One region of the Bacillus arachidis genome, then DNA from elsewhere that is predicted to be linked to it. Evidence: riboswitches for the same ligand, from Rfam matches in the RefSeq annotation. Region 1 holds a riboswitch; each other region holds the start of a gene.

Region 1 (4,673 bases):
GAACGGCAATAATATTTGCATAAGGAGACTCTGATCCTTCAATAGCAATTGCATCTTTTGTTGGGTTTAATTTTGCATCAATTGCATAGTTTGAGTTAATAAATAACGCATCACCTTCATTATTTTCGTATAACTTTGGTGAAAGCCCTGGCTCAACATCTGTTTTAAACTTCAAGTTCTTTGGATTCTCGACAATATCTTTGACTGTTGCTTTAACGATATCTACACCATCTTTCAGTTTAATGACGCCGCCTTTTTGCAATAATGCAAGCATACGACCACGTTCTGCTACGTTATTACTCATAATTACCGTTCCGTCATTTGGAAGGTCTTTTAAACTTTTATACTTCTTAGAATAGATTCCCATCGGTTCTAAATGAATTTTTCCTGCACTTACAATTTTATATCCTTTTTCTTGAATCTCTTTATCTAAATAAGGGATATGTTGAAAATAATTCGCATCAATGTCTTTATCAGCTAACGCTTTATTTGGTAATACATAATCTTGGAATTTTTTAATTTTTAGTTTAATACCTTTTTTCTCTAAAATAGGCTCTGCTTTTTCTAAAATAACAGCATGTGGTACATTAGATGCTCCCACAACAAGTGTCTTTTCATCTTTCCCGCCGCAAGCAGCTAATGCAAATACAAAGACTGCTATAAAAATGGATAATATAATTTTCTTCACAAGATTCCACCCTCTTTTTTTGTAATTTTTAGAATTTTTATCGTATATGAGTTTTACTAGGTACAAAATAAGAGCTGGCATTTACCAGCCCTTTTTATAACCTATTATTCTTTTACAGGAACAACAGCTCCCTTATATTCTTTATTAATAAAGTCTTCGATTTCTTTAGAATGTAACACTTCTATAAGAGCTTTAATTTCTTTTTTATCTTTATCGCCTTTACGAACGGCAACTACGTTTGCATATGGAGAGTCATTTCCTTCAATTGCAATCGCGTCTTTCTCTGGGTTTAATTTTGCATCAATCGCATAGTTTGAGTTAATTAAAACCGCATCGCCTTCTTTATTGTTATACACTTGTGGTAATAAACCAGGCTCAATATCTGTTTTGAACTTCAAGTTTTTCGGATTTTCTGCAATATCTTTCGTAGTTGCTTTAACAGGATCTAGACCATCTTTAATTTTTAAAATACCTTCTTTTTGTAAGATTGCTAAACCACGTCCATGGTCAGCAACAGAGTTACTCATAATAATTGTTGCTCCGTCTGGAAGGTCTTTTAAGCTTTTATATTTTTGAGAATATACTCCTATTGGCTCTAAGTGAATTTTCCCTGCTACTTCAAAATCATATTTTTTATCTTTTATTTCTTTTTCTAAGTATGGAATGTGCTGGAAGTAGTTTGCATCTAAGTCCTTATCTGCTAATGATTTATTCGGAAGCACGTAGTCTTGGAATTTTTCAATTTTTAATTCAATTCCTTTTTTCTCAAGTAAAGGTTTTGCCTTTTCTAAAATAACAGCATGCGGTACGTTAGAAGCTCCCACAACAAGTGTCTTTTCATCTTTATCTTTCCCACCACAAGCTGCTAGCCCAAAAATTGAAGTTGAAATAAGTGCTGTAAGTAATAATTTTTTCATGATATAAACACCCTTCCCCGTTTTATTTTATCGTTTATCAATTCGAGTTGTAACAAAATCACCAATAAATTGAATCAAGAAAACAACGAGTAATACACAAATTGTTGCTACAATGGTCACATCGTTATTTCCACGCTGGAATCCTTCTAAATATGCCAGTGTACCAAGCCCACCAGCACCTACAACACCAGCCATTGCTGTATAACCTACTAGAGCAATTGTCGTTACCGTAATACCAGATACAAGCGCTGGTAGCGATTCCGGAATCAATACCTTCCAAATAATTGTGCTTGTTTTCGCTCCCATTGCCTTTGAAGCTTCGATCACGCCTTTATCAATTTCACGAAGTGCGATTTCAACCATCCTTGCATAAAACGGTGCTGCTCCAATAATTAAAGCTGGTAGTGCTGCGCTTGCTCCAAGAATTGTTCCAAGAAGAATCTTCGTAAATGGAATTAATAAAATAATTAAAATGATAAATGGAATAGAACGAAAAATATTTACAAATGCTCCAATCCCTGTGTGAATCGCTTTGTTTTCCCACAAATTATCCTTTGCCGTCATGAAAAGTAACAATCCTAAAATAAGACCGAAACCAAATGTCGCAAATGCTGCGATTGCCGTCATATATAATGTTTCACCTGTCGCTTCTAGCATTTGATTCCAATCTACATTTGCGAGTAACTTATCCATGTGTAATCACCTCCAGCTCTACTTGATCTTGATGTATTCCTTGAATTGCTTGCTGGATCGCTGTTTCCTCACCGTTTAAATGAACGACTAAACTGCCGTAAGAGCCGTTATTCGTTTGTGCGATATTCCCTTGCAAAATGCTAACTTCAATATCACTGCGTTGCATTAGCCTTTGAAGTACTGGACGTTCTACCGCTTCACCAATAAACTGCAAGCGAATTACTTTTCCATCTGGATACTTTTCTATTAAATTCTCAATCGTTTCATTTGTATCTTCTGAATCAGTTAACTGCTGTACAAATCGTTTTGTAATATCCTGTTTTGGATTACGGAATACGTCAAGTACAGGACCACTTTCTACAATCTTCCCTTTCTCCATTACCGCAACGCGATTACAAATTTTTCGAATTACGTGCATCTCATGTGTAATTAGTACAATTGTCAAACCGAGGCGCTTATTAATATCTAATAGTAAATCTAAAATTTGATCTGTCGTTTCTGGATCAAGAGCCGAAGTTGCTTCATCACATAGAAGAACTTTCGGATTATTCGCTAACGCTCTCGCGATACCGACACGCTGCTTTTGCCCACCGCTCAATTGAGATGGATATGCGTCTCCTCTTCCTTCTAATCCAACAAGACGAATTAACTCTTCCACACGTTTTCTTCTTTCCGCTTTATCAACACCCGCAATTTCAAGTGGAAAAGCGATATTTTCACGTACAGTTCGTGACCAAAGTAAGTTGAAATGTTGAAAAATCATTCCGATTTCTTGTCTTGCCTTGCGAAGTTCATTACCAGTAATTGCTGAAATAACACGATTAGCTATCGTGATCTGTCCGGAAGTTGGTTTCTCTAATTGATTAAACAACCTAATCAAAGAGCTTTTTCCAGCACCACTATATCCAATAACACCAAAGATTTCGCCTTTCTCTATTTGTAAATTGGCATTATCCACAGCAGTGACATCACCGCTTTTTGACTTATATATTTTCTTTACATTTTCTAATAAAATCATGATGTTCACCCCTTTTTGTATTTAAAAAGCGTAAGCGGCTCGCTCAGGTTCACTCTACAATTTTTTTATTTTTTCATGTGAGTAATCTTTCGCTCTAGCTCCTCTTATTATTCGAATGTCCTCCTCATTCAAACAACAAAAAAACCTTTCTGCCCCTAGAATGAGCAGAAAGGTTTATATGCATATATCAACATGATCCCTTCCTCTCATCTCTCAAAGCATTTGCTTTGCAGGAATTGGCACCATTTCAACATAAAAGTTGACGGTTGCCGGGCTTCATAGGGCACAGTCCCTCCACCTCTCTTGATAAGAGAAATCAGATTAAATTTTCGTCTGATTTGAAATTTATTAAATTGTCTATATTTTATGACTTGAATTGTATCAACATACACTCACTATGTCAACAAAAAAAATCGCAAAAAGTAAAACTTCAGAATATTAAGCACCTACTCGCATTGGTTTACATATGTGAAATACTGATTCTAATAATAGCATCGTACGATACGTTCCGTTATATTGAACACATCCGCTATTCACCAATGTTTGTAACCTAATATTCCCAGCAACTAACCTCCGTAAGTTTTCTTCCTGAAAGCAAATCAATTGTTCTGTTCCGCGCGCCTCTTTCAAAACTTGTATATACTCTCTTGAAATTTGAAGTGAGCACCTCTCGTCTCCTAAACGAAAATTGATTGTTTTTTCCCCTTGCCGAAGAAGCGGTTCTAAATGGTATTGTGCATTAGCATATGTTACAAATGATTGAAGCAACGAATATAATCCCATTCTAGTCACATCCTTCATATCACTTTCTACTAATACCATTCCATCTTCTCAAAGAGCAATCCTGTTACTTTCTCTCGACAAATAACGTACCACTTCTATCTTTCAGGCATATTTCCCAAGAAATATGTCGAGGCGGCAAAAACTTTGCCACCTACTGTAATTCTTTATATAAATATTCAACCGAATGAAATGCATATATTTTCTTTATAAGTGTTCCCCGCTCAAATACGAGTAAACAAGGTACACTTTCTACTTCATACTCTCGCGCTAAATGAGGTGCATAGTTTAAATCTAACATTCCTATTTCCAATTCAGATATAGTAGCTTCTACCACTGTTAACATCTTCTTTGCTAATTGGCATGTTCCACACATCGGTGTATATACATATAATACTGTTTTTTCTTGGTCTGCTATTAGAGCTGTTACTTCAACACCTGTCCAGTCAATCACTTCTATCATTCCTTACCGTAAATATTCTGTATAAACGTCAATGTCAGCTCCCCATAATACGTTCGCTAAATGATTAGAAGGAGCAGTTGCCACTTCACGATACGAACGATCAATGTAAATATG
Region 2 (4,673 bases), 810 kb from region 1:
TCAGCATTTGGATTCTCAGGACAAAAATGTTCTGCTTGCTCTCGTGCAGTAATCCACGAAGATGTATACGATCGCGTATTAAATCGTGCTGTTGAATTAACAAAAGAATTAACTGTAGGTAACCCAGCTGAAAAAGGCATGAACATGGGACCAGTTAATGATCAAGCTGCATTTGATAAAGTAATGAGCTATGTTGCAATTGGGAAAGAAGAAGGTAAAGTAGTAGCTGGTGGCGAAGGTGATGATTCTAAAGGCTGGTTCATCCAACCAACAATCGTTGCTGACGTTGCAGAAGATGCTCGCTTAATGAAAGAAGAAATCTTCGGACCAGTAGTAGCATTCTGTAAAGCAAAAGACTTTGATCATGCACTTGCAATTGCAAACAATACAGAATACGGTTTAACAGGAGCAGTTGTCTCTAACAACCGTGAACATATCGAAAAAGCACGTGAAGACTTCCACGTTGGTAACTTATACTTCAACCGTGGATGTACTGGTGCAATCGTAGGTTACCAACCATTCGGTGGCTTTAACATGTCTGGTACAGATTCTAAAGCAGGCGGACCTGATTACTTAGCACTTCACATGCAAGCAAAAACTACTTCTGAAACTTTATAAGAAATAGATGAAAAGGCCTTCCTATAATGGGGAGAGCCTTTTTCATGTAAGAAAGATTCCGATTAGAAAACAACTATCTTGCTTAAATAAAGTGTAAAAGAGTGAAAAGGAACAAAAGCGCTAAAAAATTAATTCATTCGTCATATTTTTCTGTATTATTTTTTTGAATTTCCTGTATAATTCAATTTGAAAGAAAATCTATGGTTAGACAAGAGAACACTGCTTTCAGTTTTGCTCACTGAAAGTAGTGTTTTTTATTTTAGCAGGTGTAACTTATAACAAATAGTAAGGTCGTAGTTCGCAAGGGGAGGTAGAGTGTAATACATAAAGTGGTGATGTTAAGCTGTAATTTGATACACTTCCTAGATCTTTAAAAGTTGAGTTCAATAGAAGTTCGGATCAAGCGGATGTAAATGTTGCTGGTCTGCTATATGAAGAGAAATTAAAGAATCAGTTGATTAGAGTAAGAGGTACAGGGAAAAATAAAGTGAAGAGGAAAGCGAGTTTGAGAGACTTCAAGTTATGATAACCTGTGAATAATAGTATAAAAGATCATGTCTTTATCCCGCCTTAACGGGAAGTAAGCCCCCACCTTAGGATTCAGAGATAGGCGGGGGATCAAGAACCCCACCACTGATTAAAGTTTCACTTTACAGACATAATCTTTTGTTTCAGATGGAGTTCCTAAAACTTAAAAGCTCTTCGGTACTCATAACATTTGCATATAGGTCATTTAAACTTGCTAAAATTGTATTATGGATATAGACAGCGGGAATCGTAGCATTTTTAAAGAGGAGATCTTTTGTTGCACATGCATCATGTACAACAGTGCAACGAAAACCGAAATCAAAAGCAGCTCTTACTGTGGCATCAATACACATATGAGTCATCATCCCACATATAATAACATGTTCAATTTCTAAGTTCTGCAATTGCTCTAGCAGGCCAGTTTCCCGAAAACTGTTTGGATAGTGTTTGAGAATAACAGTTTCATTCTTTAAGGGGCGAACATTTTCATGAATGTGAACACCTTCCGTATTCGGAAGAAAAAGGTAGCAGTTTCTTTAATAGATACATGTTGGATATGAAAAATAGGTTGGTTCACTTCTCGAAAATGCTGAAGTAGTTGACTTGCATACTCGCTAGCTTCAGCGGCACCACGTAGTTCCATCTTACCATTTGGAAAATAATCATTTTGAATATCGACGAGTAAAAGGGCTGTTTTCATATCAGTTATCGTCCTCCGTTTTATTTCTTATTCATGTAATGTTATTCAATTAGCAGCGGATATTTTCCTTTCCATAATCCTGATGAAAAATAAAGTTGTTATTTTCTGATATTTTTGTTGACTCTTACTTTTCAGAGTTTTATAATGGGACTTAATTAAACGACAATTAAATTGATACACTCTTATCCAGAGAGGTGGAGGGACTGGCCCTGTGATACCTCAGCAACGGATTATTTAATACCGTGCTAATTCCAGCAAGCTCTTAGAAGCTTGGAAGATGAGAAGATGTGAATGAGTATATAAGTGCTCTTCTTCTTATTTTTATTATGGATAAGGAGGAGAGCACTTTTTATTTTACCTCAAGGCTCTACTTCAAGTTGTTTCAGCATATAGGAGGGAAGACGATGATTTCTTTTAACAATGTAAGCAAAGTATATGAATCTGGTGGGAAACCTGTTCATGCGGTAGAAGATGTAACACTGTCGATTGGAAAGGGGAAATTTTTGGTATTATCGGTTTTAGTGGAGCTGGAAAAAGTACATTGTTACGTCTAGTAAACATGCTAGAAAGACCAACCGAGGGAACCGTTTTAATAGATGATAAAGATATTACATCATTAACAACGAAAGAATTACGAAAACTAAGACAAAGAATTGGGATGATTTTTCAAAGTTTTAATTTATTTAATTCAAGAACTGTTTTTGGGAATATTGCTTATCCATTAAAATTGGCGAAAGTACCGAAAAATGAAATAAAAGAAAGAGTAAATGAATTGCTAAAGTTTGTAGGTTTAGAAGATAAAGCGAACTATTATCCAGAACAGCTATCAGGTGGTCAAAAACAACGCGTTGGAATTGCAAGAGCGCTTGCAACATCGCCAGATATTCTCATTTGTGATGAGGCCACATCAGCGTTAGATCCAGAAACAACGACAGAAATTCTAAATTTATTAAAGAAAGTGAATCGAGAATATAATTTAACAATCCTTCTTATTACACATGAAATGCACGTTGTGAAAGAAATTTGTCACCGTGTAGCCGTTATGGAAAAAGGCAAAGTAATTGAAGAGGGAACATTATTCGATGTCTTTACGAAACCTAAAACGAAGACAACGCAAAATTTTGTGCGCTCTGTTATTAATGATCACTTACCAAAAAGTGTTTTGACAAAAATTCAAAATGGCGGAAGGATTTATCGCTTAACATTCACTGGTGAAGAGACGGGGCAACCTGTATTATCGTATATTGCTAAAAATTATAACGTGAATGTAAATGTACTCTATGGAAATATTATAGAACTACAAAATGTTCTATTCGGAAACCTTCTTGTAGAACTACAAGGAGAACAGAAAGAAATTCAAAAAGCGCTGCAACATTTAAGAGTGCAAGTACAATTGAAGGAGGTTGAAGCCCATGCGAGTTGATTGGAGTATATTTTGGCCTCGGATTTTAGATGCGGCAGGGGATACCCTTTTGATGGTAATTGTAACCCTTATATTCGCTATAATACTTGGTATACCTCTAGGTTTACTTTTATATGTAACGAGAAAAGGAAACTTTTTAGAAAACAAGCTGGTCTTTTCTATTCTTAATATTGTTATTAATACGATTCGTCCAATTCCATTTATTATCTTTTTAGTAACTTTAAGCCCAATAACAAGAACTGTTATTGGAACAACAATTGGAACGGCGGCAGCAATTTTTCCAATGACACTGGTCGCATCAATTGGAATTGCAAGAATGGTAGAAACAAATCTTGTTTCGGTTCCAAAAGGCGTGATTGAAGCAGCGCAAGCTATGGGAGCATCACCATTAAGAATTGTTTTCGAAATTCTTGTCCCAGAAGCAGTAGCACCATTAATTTTAGGGATTACATTTATGACAGTTGGTTTAATTGAATTTTCGGCAGTTGCTGGTCTTGTTGGCGGTGGGGGTCTTGGTGATTTAGCAATGACATATGGTTATCAACGTTTTGATACATCTGTTATGTTCGTGACAGTTGTATTACTTATTATTCTTGTGCAATTGGCTCAAAACTTAGGAAACTACTTTTCAAAAGTATTTTTACGTAGATCATAAAACGAAGAGGGGAAGAGAAGCATGAAGAAACTATTAGCATTTGCATTATCAACAATTGTAGGAATTACAGCTTTAAGTGGATGCTCAAGTGAAGATACAGGAGCAAAAGGAAAAGAAAAAGTAGTTCGTATCGGTGTAACAGGAACGGATGGAGACACTTGGACTATTCTTCAGAAGAAAGCTGAAAAAGAAGGGATTAAAATTAAACTTGTGGAGTTCTCTGATTATACAACACCAAATAAAGCATTAGCTGACGGTGATATAGAATTGAATTCATTTCAACATATTGCTTTCTTAGAGCAATTTAAAAAGGAGCATAAGTTAGATATTACAGCCGTTGGTACAACACAAATTGCGCCAATGGGATTATTCTCTGAAAAGTATAAAAAGACAAATGAAATTCCAGAGGGTTCAGAAATCGCAATTCCAAATGATCCAACGAACCAAGCACGTGCATTGAAACTTCTTGATGCATCTGGATTATTAAAATTGAAGAAAGACTTTGGACTATTTGGAGATCCAAGTGGTATTGCTGAAAATCCGAAAAAGCTAAAGATTACACCAGTAATTGCACAGCAAACACCACGTGTATTAAAAGATGTGGCAGCTTCCGTTATTAATAATGGTGTTGCGGGTCAAGCTGGTTTAGACCCAGTGAAAGACCCTATCTTCTTAGAAGATCCAAAAACGAAAATGCGAAACCATATATTAATATTTTCGCAGCTCGTACGAAAGATAAAGATGATCCA
Region 3 (4,673 bases), 680 kb from region 1:
TTCCTTCTTCAACTGCAGCTCCTTGTGTTTCATGCCCATCCATTCGCTGTCTTACTTCCTCAGGTAGAGTAATACCCGGCACTTCAAAATGAAGAAAATCAGCATTTCGTTTGCTCACTAAAGGCATAATTCCAATAAAAATCGGTTGTTCTAAATGTTTTGTTGCCTCATACACCTCTTCAATTAAAGCTACATCGTAAATAGGCTGTGTTAAAAAATATTCTGCACCCGCTGCGATTTTTCTCTCCATCCGCTTCACCGCTGCTTTTAAATGCCTCACATGTGGATTAAAAGCTCCTCCAACAGAAAATCTTGTCGCAGGACCAATAGATTTCCCTAATATGGATCGGCCATCATTCATTTCTTTAATCATTTTTATTAATTCAATAGAAGACAAATCATATACAGAAGTCGCTCCTGGAAAATCCCCAACTCGCGCCGGATCACCCGTTAAGGCTAGCACTTCTTCTATTCCTAAAGCTGATAAACCAAGTAAATGTGATTGTAAACCAATGACATTATGATCACGACACGTTAAATGCATTAGCACCGGAATGTCATGCTTCGTTAATAATGCTCCCATTGCCATATTTGAAATACGCGGAGATGCTAACGAATTATCTGCTAACGTAATTACATCTGCTCCTGCTCTTTTCAATGCCCTTGCTCCCTCAAAAAAACGCTGCGTATCCAATGTTTTGGGAGGGTCCAATTCAACAACCACTGTTGTTTGCTTCTTCGCTTTTTCTGCAAGAGTAACATGAGTGCTAGCACGTTTTGTTTGCATATGAACCACTTGTTGTTTTTGAACAATTTGTTTTTCTGTAACAGGCGTTACATTCGCAATCGCACGCTTCATCCTTTCGATATGTGCTGGTGTTGTGCCACAACACCCTCCGAGCAAACGAATACCTTGTTCAATAAATTTCGGTGTCATCTCTTCAAAATAAGCAGGGCTTCCTTCATATACGTACCGTCCTTCTACATAGTTTGGAAGGCCCGCATTTGGATAAGCTGATAAATAACCATTTTTCGGAATCGATATCATTTTAAAAGCTTCCGTCATATGAAGCGGGCCTAACTGACAATTTAATCCAACTACATTCGCACCGTAATCTAAAAGCTGTTTTAATACTTCATTTACATCATTTCCATTTTGTGTTGTGCCTGCTTCATGAAGCGCCAGCTGTGCAATAATTGGAATATCTGTTTGTTTTCGTAGTACTTTTACGGCATGTAACAATTCAAATTCATCATAAAAGGTTTCTAATAATAATCCATCAACCTTTTCTTCTAATAATGCCCCGGCCTGTTCAAGTAGCATAAACTCTCGTTCCATATCAGTCGTTGTGACGGCTCCGATATGCTTCATACCACCAATCGTCCCTAAAATTGCATTCTTGTCTGTCACAGCCGCTTTTGCAAGTTTGACTGCGGCTTTATTAATTTGGGCGACCCGGTTTTCTAAACCATACATACGCAATTTCGCCTCATTTGCACCATATGTATTTGTTTGAATAAGATCTGCTCCAGCAGCTACATATTGTTTATGAATAGATATAATAAGATCTGGATCAGATAAGTTTAGTTCCTCAAAACTACTTTGCAAACCATGAGAATGTAATAATGTGCCAATTGCACCATCACCAATAACAATTCCTTTCGATAATAAATCTAGAATTTTCACCTATCTCCCTCTTTTCTATCAATATAAAAACCCCTCTTCACCTTGAAGAGGGGGACATCATGAATCCTCCTCTTATCATGCAAAACGAATTGTTTTGCAGGTATTAGCACCGTTTCAAACATTTCGTTTGAAGGTTGCCGGGTTTCACAGGGCCAGTCCCTCCACCGCTCTCAATAAGAGTTTTTCTTTATTATTAATCTATTTTTAAAGGAAATACGTGTACCTTTTAACAATCTTTGTTAATTTTCTAATAAACTTAGCATGGGGTAAACTGAAAGTCAATATAATTAATTCAAAAATAAAAAATATTTAAAATTAAGTTGCAATTCAATTATCTTTTGTTGTAAAGTAAAAAGCATAATAAAATTTCATACAAACTATTCTTATCTAGAGAGGTAGAGGGACTGGCCCTACGACACCTCAGCAACCATTAACACGTTCGTTAATAAGGTGCTAATTCCAGCAAATTGTAAACAAATTTGAAAGATAAGAAGAAGACTATATTCGCATGAAAGCCTTCTTCTTAGAAGGCTTTTTTATTTTTATCCCGCTGATTAATTTTTCACTTTATAAAGGAGGCATTTCACATGTCAACAATCGAAACAAAACTAGCCCAAATTGGAAATCGAAGCGAAACTACAACAGGAACAGTTAACCCACCCGTTTACTTTTCCACCGCTTATCGCCATGAAGGAATTGGAAAATCAACAGGTTTTGATTATTCACGAACAGGAAATCCAACACGCGGTCTTTTAGAACGCGCAATTGCTGATTTAGAAGAAGGTCAACAAGGCTATGCCTGTAGCTCTGGAATGGCAGCTGTTCTTCTTATTCTTTCCTTATTCCGCTCTGGAGATGAACTTATCATATCAGAAGATTTATATGGAGGAACCTATCGTTTATTTTCGGAACATGAAGAAAAATGGAATATTCGATGTAGATACGTAGATACACAATCTATAAAACAGATAGAAAAAGCTATCTCTTCTCAAACAAAAGCTATTTTCATAGAAACACCAACCAATCCATTAATGCAAGTAACCGACATTGCAGCTGTCGCAGCCGTTGCAAAACAACATGGGGTCCTTTTGATTGTTGATAATACTTTTTATACACCCTACATACAACAACCATTGACGAAAGGCGCAGACATCGTACTTCACAGTGCGACAAAGTATTTAGGTGGTCATAATGATGTACTAAGTGGCCTTGTTGTTGCAAAAGGTCAGGCACTTTGCGAAGAACTTGCCCACTATCATAACGCCTCTGGTGCTGTATTAAGCCCATTTGATTCGTGGTTATTAATTCGTGGTATGAAAACGTTGGCTCTTCGTATGAAACAACATGAAGAAAACGCAAAGAAAATCGTTTCTTATTTAAACGACGAAGAGGGTGTAACCGATGTTTTTTATCCAGGAAGAGGCGGCATGATTTCGTTTCGTCTTCTCGATGAGAAATGGATAAATTCTTTCTTACAATCTTTATCATTAATTACATTTGCAGAAAGTCTTGGCGGGGTTGAAAGTTTAATGACATATCCAGCAACACAAACACATGCAGATATCCCAGAGGAAGTACGTACAGCACGTGGTGTATGTAATCGTCTCCTCCGTTTCTCCGTCGGCATTGAAAACGGAGATGATTTAATTCAAGACTTGAAACAAGCTATTAAACATGTAAAAGAAGGTGTGAGAATATGAGTTATTCATTAGATACACTCTTACTTCATAACCAATATAAACATGATTCTCAAACAGGAGCTGTTAACGTTCCTATTTATAATACATCAACATTTCATCAATTTGATGTAGATACCTTTGGAAAATACGACTACAGTCGCTCTGGGAATCCAACTCGTGATGCACTTGAAGACATCATTGCTTTATTAGAAGGGGGAACAAAAGGATTTGCCTTCGCATCTGGAATTGCAGCGATTTCTACTGCTTTTCTACTTCTCTCACAAGGCGATCATGTTCTCATTTCAGAAGATGTATATGGAGGAACGTATCGTATTGTAACAGAGGTCCTCTCTCGTTACGGTGTTTCACATACATTCGTTGACATGACAAATTTAGAGGCAGTCAAACAAAATATTAAACCGAATACAAAAGTATTTTACATTGAAACACCATCCAATCCTTTATTAAAAGTAACTAACATTCGTGCGGTTTGTGAATTAGCGAAATCTGCTGGGGCTCTTACTTTTGTTGATAACACATTTTTAACACCACTATTTCAAAAACCACTTGAACTCGGAGCGGATGTTGTACTCCACAGCGCGACAAAGTTTATTGCTGGGCATAGTGATGTTACAGCTGGGTTAGCGGTTGTTAAAGATGAAGAACTCGCTAAAAAACTGGGCTTCTTGCAAAATGCATTTGGTGCTATATTAGGACCACAAGATTGCTCTCTCGTTCTTCGTGGTTTGAAAACATTACACGTACGTCTTGAACACTCAGCAACAAATGCCAATAAAATTGCTCATTACTTACAAAAGCACTCAAAAATTCAGAATGTGTATTATCCTGGATTAGAATCACACCTAGGCTATGACATACAACAGTCACAAGCACAATCTGCCGGTGCTGTTTTATCTTTCACGCTGCAATCTGAAGATGCTTTGCGACAATTCTTATCCCAAGTCAAACTGCCTGTATTTGCAGTAAGTTTAGGAGCTGTAGAATCCATCCTCTCCTATCCCGCAAAAATGTCACATGCCGCATTATCACAAAAAGCACGTGATGAAAGAGGTATTTCTAATTCATTGCTCCGTTTATCAGTTGGCCTTGAAAATATAGATGATTTAATTGCCGATTTTGACAACGCTCTTTCTTATGTAGAAGAACCCGTGAATGCATAAGAAATTTTTATTCAAACAGTTTTCATTCAACATTGAAATAAAGAAAAGGATAGATCAATCATATCACAGCCACTTGGTCTATCCTTTTATATTTATTATTATGATACCAATGATTTACAAATTAAG
Region 4 (4,673 bases), 1.6 Mb from region 1:
TGCAAGCTTTTACTTTGATTTAGCGCATGCACTCTCAAATGTAATTTTTCTTGTCTTGTTTAGCTCATCGTGGATTAGAATTATTACGAGATTTAAAAAGAAATATGGAATTTTAGATAAAGATAAAGGGCTATTCTCTCAGGAAAACAAGGCATAAGCATATGTTACAAAGCATAAGAATGTAAAGTAGGGTCGCGACTTACATATTCGTTTGCCTCTTTCATGCTTCTTACCATTGGTAGGAAGCATTTTTTTATACATGTTGATTATTATTTTGAAATGTGTCAAAAAATTGTTTTAATGTAGTCCGATTTTTAGATGAGACTTTTTATATAATAGAAAATGAGACATATTTTCAAAGAGGAGATGCCATATTCATGAAGCTAGTTGTTCCAAAGCAGCACGGTGCCTGGGGGATGCTGCTGATTCCGTTTATACTTAGTGTAATACTTGGTAAAGCTACTTTATATCATATTCCACTTTTTATCGCTTGGTTATTTATCTATTTAGCAACGTATCCATTTTTAATGTACATAAAGCAACCTCGAAAGAAAGAATTTATACATGCGGCACTTATTTACTTTACAATCGCATGTGTTTTCGGGAGCGTATCTTTACTGTATGAATGGAAAATACTTCTGTTTGGTGTTACGATGATTCCGCTCTTTATCGTAAATATATACTTTGCTCGACAAAAAAATGAACGAGCCTTAGTAAATGATATTTGTGCAATACTTGCTTTCTGCATAGGCGGTTTACTTAGTTATTATTTTTCGATGAAAACAGTCGATGAAACGGCTTTTGCAATTGCTGGTATTTCTTTTCTATACTTTATAGGTAGTACATTTTATGTGAAAACAATGATTCGTGAAAAGAATAATCCTACTTATCGCTATGTTTCATGGGGCTATCATATTTTCTTAATCATTGCCTCTTTATTGGTAAATCCATGGCTTTCTCTTATATTTATACCGAGCCTAATTCGCGCAATCGTATTGTATGGTAAAAAGATATCTATCTTAAAAGTTGGAGTTTTAGAAATCGTGAATTCTGTATACTTTTTAATTACGACGGCAATACTGTTACAGTATGCCATTTGAGAAATTGCCCATCTAGTAAAGAGATGGGCAATTTTCATTCTTGTTCTAAAACATGAACCGTATGATCACATTTTTGTAATGCATGTTCCACAGCTTGTAAAGACTGTTCGATTCGCTCCCTATTATCGCTCTTTTCAACTGTTTGTATTGCATGTTCCAAACAATTTTTTGCTTCTTGCAACGAATGAAACGAATCTTGAACATATCCACGAGCATTTTTATCCATTATAAATCCCTCCTTTTGTACATACAATTTTAGTATGAGCGCTAGAAAAGAAAATATAACTTCAATGTGGTTACTTTATATGATTTGACAATGAAAATAGAAGTGGCTATTATAAGATATAAAGTGAATATTTTCTTATCCAGAGAGGTGGAGGGACTGGCCCGATGAAACCCAGCAACCGCGATGCAGGTGCTAATTCCAGCAGAACATGATTTGTTCTGGAAGATAAGACGAAGATATATACGTAACTTCTTCTTATCGGAGAGGTTTTTTTATTGCAAAAAAACCGATTCCAAAAATAACAGCATGAGAAGAAAGGGGTTGCAATTGTACTGTGACACTTGAGAAATACGTAAAGCTGCGTAAAGCAGTATATGAATATATGATGGAGCAAGATAAACCAATATCACTATTAGATATTCAAGAGCATATCATCTCGCATCATGAAGGAAAATTCACGAAAAAAATGCTACATCAATTTTATTTATCAAGGCTATTAGACGAGTTGAAACTGGATGGGAAAATTACTTTAGCTGATGATGAATATTCCTATACGAATAAAGGAGTATATTATAAGGCAAGAAAAGGGAGCTAGGCTCTCTTTTTTTATGTTATAATTTATCTGAATTTTTCGACTATGTAGAGTAAAAGACTGCAAAAGCAGTCTGATACAAGGGAATGGTGTTGAGTGTGTAGTGTCAAAAGTTGAATATGCCCTGAAAGAGGCATTTCATTCGGCTAAAAATAAAAAATAGACACCTTCGCCGAGTAGGTGTCAGTCGTTTTGTCATATAGGCTTGCTACTTGACAAGTAATAGAATATCACGCAAACATTTGGAAGTCAAAAGGGAATTTAAGGAAAGGTGTTGTTGAAAGGTGAACATCCTCATCTTATATGCACATCCGAATCCATCTAGTTTCAATGCATCCATTTTAGAACATGTGCAAAAAGGACTGCAAGGAACGAACCATTCTGCTACATTACTTGATCTTTATAAGGAAGCATTTAACCCAGTTCTAACTTTTAATGAAGATAAGAGAAGGCGTGATTTAGTATATGAAGAAGAAACAGAGAAATACAGAAAATTGGTCAAAGAGGCAGATTCTTTTATTTTTATTTATCCAATATGGTGGTGGGGAATGCCCGCTATTATAAAGGGTTTTATTGATCGTGTTTTTGTTGCTGGGTTTGCATATAGATATGAAGATGTAATGCCGAAAGGATTACTTACAGGAAAAACGGCGTGGGTTATTAATACGTTAGATTCGCCCTTATGGTACGTGGCACTCTTATATCGATCGGCTGATTGGGTGATTATGAAAAAAGGTATTTTGCAATTTTGTGGTATACGCCAAATAAAACGTTCTGCCTTTCAATCTGTAAAAACAAGTAAAGCAGCAAAGCGTGAAAAGTGGCTTTTAGAAATACAAGAAAAGGCAAAAAATTTATGATGAAAAAAATAGAAAATATAATGAGATGCTGTAATCGGAATGATGAATTGTTTCGTACGTATGTAACATGTTTACTTCAATTGAAACATCATAATGAAAATTTTAAAAAGGTGTGCCAAGAATTAAGAGCAGATTATTTAGTAAGGGGAATTTGTGAACGGGAAGTTGATGGAATTATTAAGGAAAGTAAAGAATATAAGATGTATGAACTACCTAAAGTATTGAGATGGGATTTTCTACGGAAAAACCCTTCAATGATTGAAAGTGTTTGTACGACGTTCTTTACATATAGAAGATTAAATCTTTCATGTGGAGAATGGATAAATGTAATAAGGTGTATAGAAAACAATTGATTTATATAAAATTTATTATGTGAAAAAGCTAGTATAAAACTAGCTTTTTTCTAAGTGTTTTGCGATATCTACATACATATTTGAATAAGTTGTATGAACATCATTGCTTGGCTCAGCATTGGATGAAAAATGTACAATGACCATATTCGCTTTTGGATCTATATAGAGGCATTGTCCATAACTTCCTAACACTTCAAATGCACCGTGTTCATTATGAGGAATCCACCATTGATTATGATACGAAATGGATGTACCTTGTCCGATTGCAAATTCTCCTTCTTGCACGCTCTTTACATTTTCTGAAATAGAGGAAGGGAGAATTTGCACGCCATTGTAGCGACCGTTATTTAAAATCAATTGCCCAAATCTGGCCAAATCTCTTGCAGTCGCATTTAAACCAGCACTTGCTTGTTCAACTCCTGTTTCATCTGTAACATAATACGCATTTTCTTCCATACCTATTTTGGACCAAATTCTCTCACTTACATTTTCAGTTAACGATTTTCCAGTTATGGTCCGTATAATCCAGCCGAGTGTTTCAGATGAACCGTTATTATACGAAAACGCAGTTCCAGGTGGTGCCGTTTCTTTTGCTTCTTGTAGCATATCATAAATTTTTATTGGGCCATCATAGTTTTTACCACGAGGAAGAATATTGCTGGCTAAATATAATTGAGCATCTTGATTTTCTAAACCCGGCTGTATATATCCATGTGTAGGGTATTCAGCAGAAACCTGCATGTCCATTAATTGTTGAATTGTTGCTTTTCCGAATGGGGTGTTTCGTAATTCTTTGACATATGTTTCAGCAGTCTTATTTACATTGATGAGTCCTTCTTCGGTTAATGATTGTACAAGTGCACCAGTAAATACTTTTGCTAAAGAGGCCATTCCATGCTGCTCATTTTGTTTAAACCCGTTGAAATAATGCTCGTAAACAAGTTTTCCGTTATGTACAACAACAAAGGCGTCTGTTTTATTCTCATCTAATAGTTTCTTTAAAGGGATATTTCCTCCATTCACTTTTTTAACTGAGAAATCGTCTAAGTTTTGTAATGCAGTAGGAAATGATGATATTTGCTCGGGATTATTTTTTACTTCGCTTGTTAACGCTAGTTCTTTCATATGTGTATATGACCAACGTAAGTAGGGATCTTGTAACCAATTTTCTTTTGTCACGTTCTCTTTAGAAGGGGAGACTTTGTTTTGTTTAAAAAAAGTAAATCCAAGCCCAGTTACGATAAACACTAGTGTAAGTATGAGTAACAAAAGGGGAGATTTTTTAAAATTCATATATATACCTCCTTGTTAATTCTACAATAAGTATACGCTCGTTTTCTTAGAAATACAAAATAAGGAAAGTAAACAGGGGTGTTTACTTTCCTTATTAACATTAAGCTGATAATTCTTCATCTGTACGTTGCTTTTTGAACTGTTGTTTTCTGCCATGTAGAAAGTAATAAATAAGTAATGTAAATGCAACGATAATGGCAGCGATGAAATACATATTATGATAGCTTGAGTGTGCTGCTACGATACCTA

Evidence for each region. A riboswitch is a leader RNA that binds a small molecule or an ion and turns the genes downstream of it on or off. The one in region 1 is predicted to bind S-adenosylmethionine.
Region 2: another riboswitch for S-adenosylmethionine. It lies ahead of QRY57_RS03460 (methionine ABC transporter ATP-binding protein); the one in region 1 lies ahead of QRY57_RS24610 (methionine ABC transporter ATP-binding protein).
Region 3: another riboswitch for S-adenosylmethionine. It lies ahead of QRY57_RS21025 (methionine biosynthesis PLP-dependent protein); the one in region 1 lies ahead of QRY57_RS24610 (methionine ABC transporter ATP-binding protein).
Region 4: another riboswitch for S-adenosylmethionine. It lies ahead of QRY57_RS16075 (hypothetical protein); the one in region 1 lies ahead of QRY57_RS24610 (methionine ABC transporter ATP-binding protein).

What each region holds. Positions count from the first base shown of each region.
Region 1 covers NZ_CP127376.1:4,433,839-4,438,511, forward strand. The annotation lists gene metQ (methionine ABC transporter substrate-binding lipoprotein MetQ) at 1-688, opposite strand, end outside; gene metQ (methionine ABC transporter substrate-binding lipoprotein MetQ) at 793-1,605, opposite strand; gene QRY57_RS24605 (methionine ABC transporter permease) at 1,633-2,298, opposite strand; gene QRY57_RS24610 (methionine ABC transporter ATP-binding protein) at 2,291-3,316, opposite strand; SAM riboswitch class I at 3,520-3,629, opposite strand; gene QRY57_RS24615 (hypothetical protein) at 3,755-4,099, opposite strand; gene QRY57_RS24620 (thioredoxin family protein) at 4,251-4,559, opposite strand; gene QRY57_RS24625 (toprim domain-containing protein) at 4,563-4,673, opposite strand, start outside.
Region 2 covers NZ_CP127376.1:332,536-337,208, forward strand. The annotation lists partial or broken gene pruA (L-glutamate gamma-semialdehyde dehydrogenase) at 1-618, shown strand, start outside; partial or broken gene QRY57_RS03455 (cysteine hydrolase family protein) at 1,290-1,846, opposite strand; SAM riboswitch class I at 2,026-2,130, shown strand; partial or broken gene QRY57_RS03460 (methionine ABC transporter ATP-binding protein) at 2,251-3,269, shown strand; gene QRY57_RS03465 (methionine ABC transporter permease) at 3,259-3,924, shown strand; partial or broken gene QRY57_RS03470 (MetQ/NlpA family ABC transporter substrate-binding protein) at 3,946-4,673, shown strand, end outside.
Region 3 covers NZ_CP127376.1:3,757,156-3,761,828, forward strand. The annotation lists gene QRY57_RS21020 (bifunctional homocysteine S-methyltransferase/methylenetetrahydrofolate reductase) at 1-1,687, opposite strand, end outside; SAM riboswitch class I at 1,757-1,867, opposite strand; SAM riboswitch class I at 2,068-2,180, shown strand; gene QRY57_RS21025 (methionine biosynthesis PLP-dependent protein) at 2,275-3,387, shown strand; gene metC (cystathionine beta-lyase) at 3,384-4,547, shown strand.
Region 4 covers NZ_CP127376.1:2,814,021-2,818,693, reverse strand. The annotation lists gene QRY57_RS16090 (ECF transporter S component) at 1-157, shown strand, start outside; gene QRY57_RS16085 (YwiC-like family protein) at 378-1,100, shown strand; gene QRY57_RS16080 (hypothetical protein) at 1,135-1,326, opposite strand; SAM riboswitch class I at 1,459-1,558, shown strand; partial or broken gene QRY57_RS16075 (hypothetical protein) at 1,602-1,921, shown strand; gene QRY57_RS16070 (NAD(P)H-dependent oxidoreductase) at 2,203-2,778, shown strand; gene QRY57_RS16065 (group-specific protein) at 2,778-3,131, shown strand; gene QRY57_RS16060 (serine hydrolase domain-containing protein) at 3,171-4,424, opposite strand; gene QRY57_RS16055 (MFS transporter) at 4,525-4,673, opposite strand, start outside.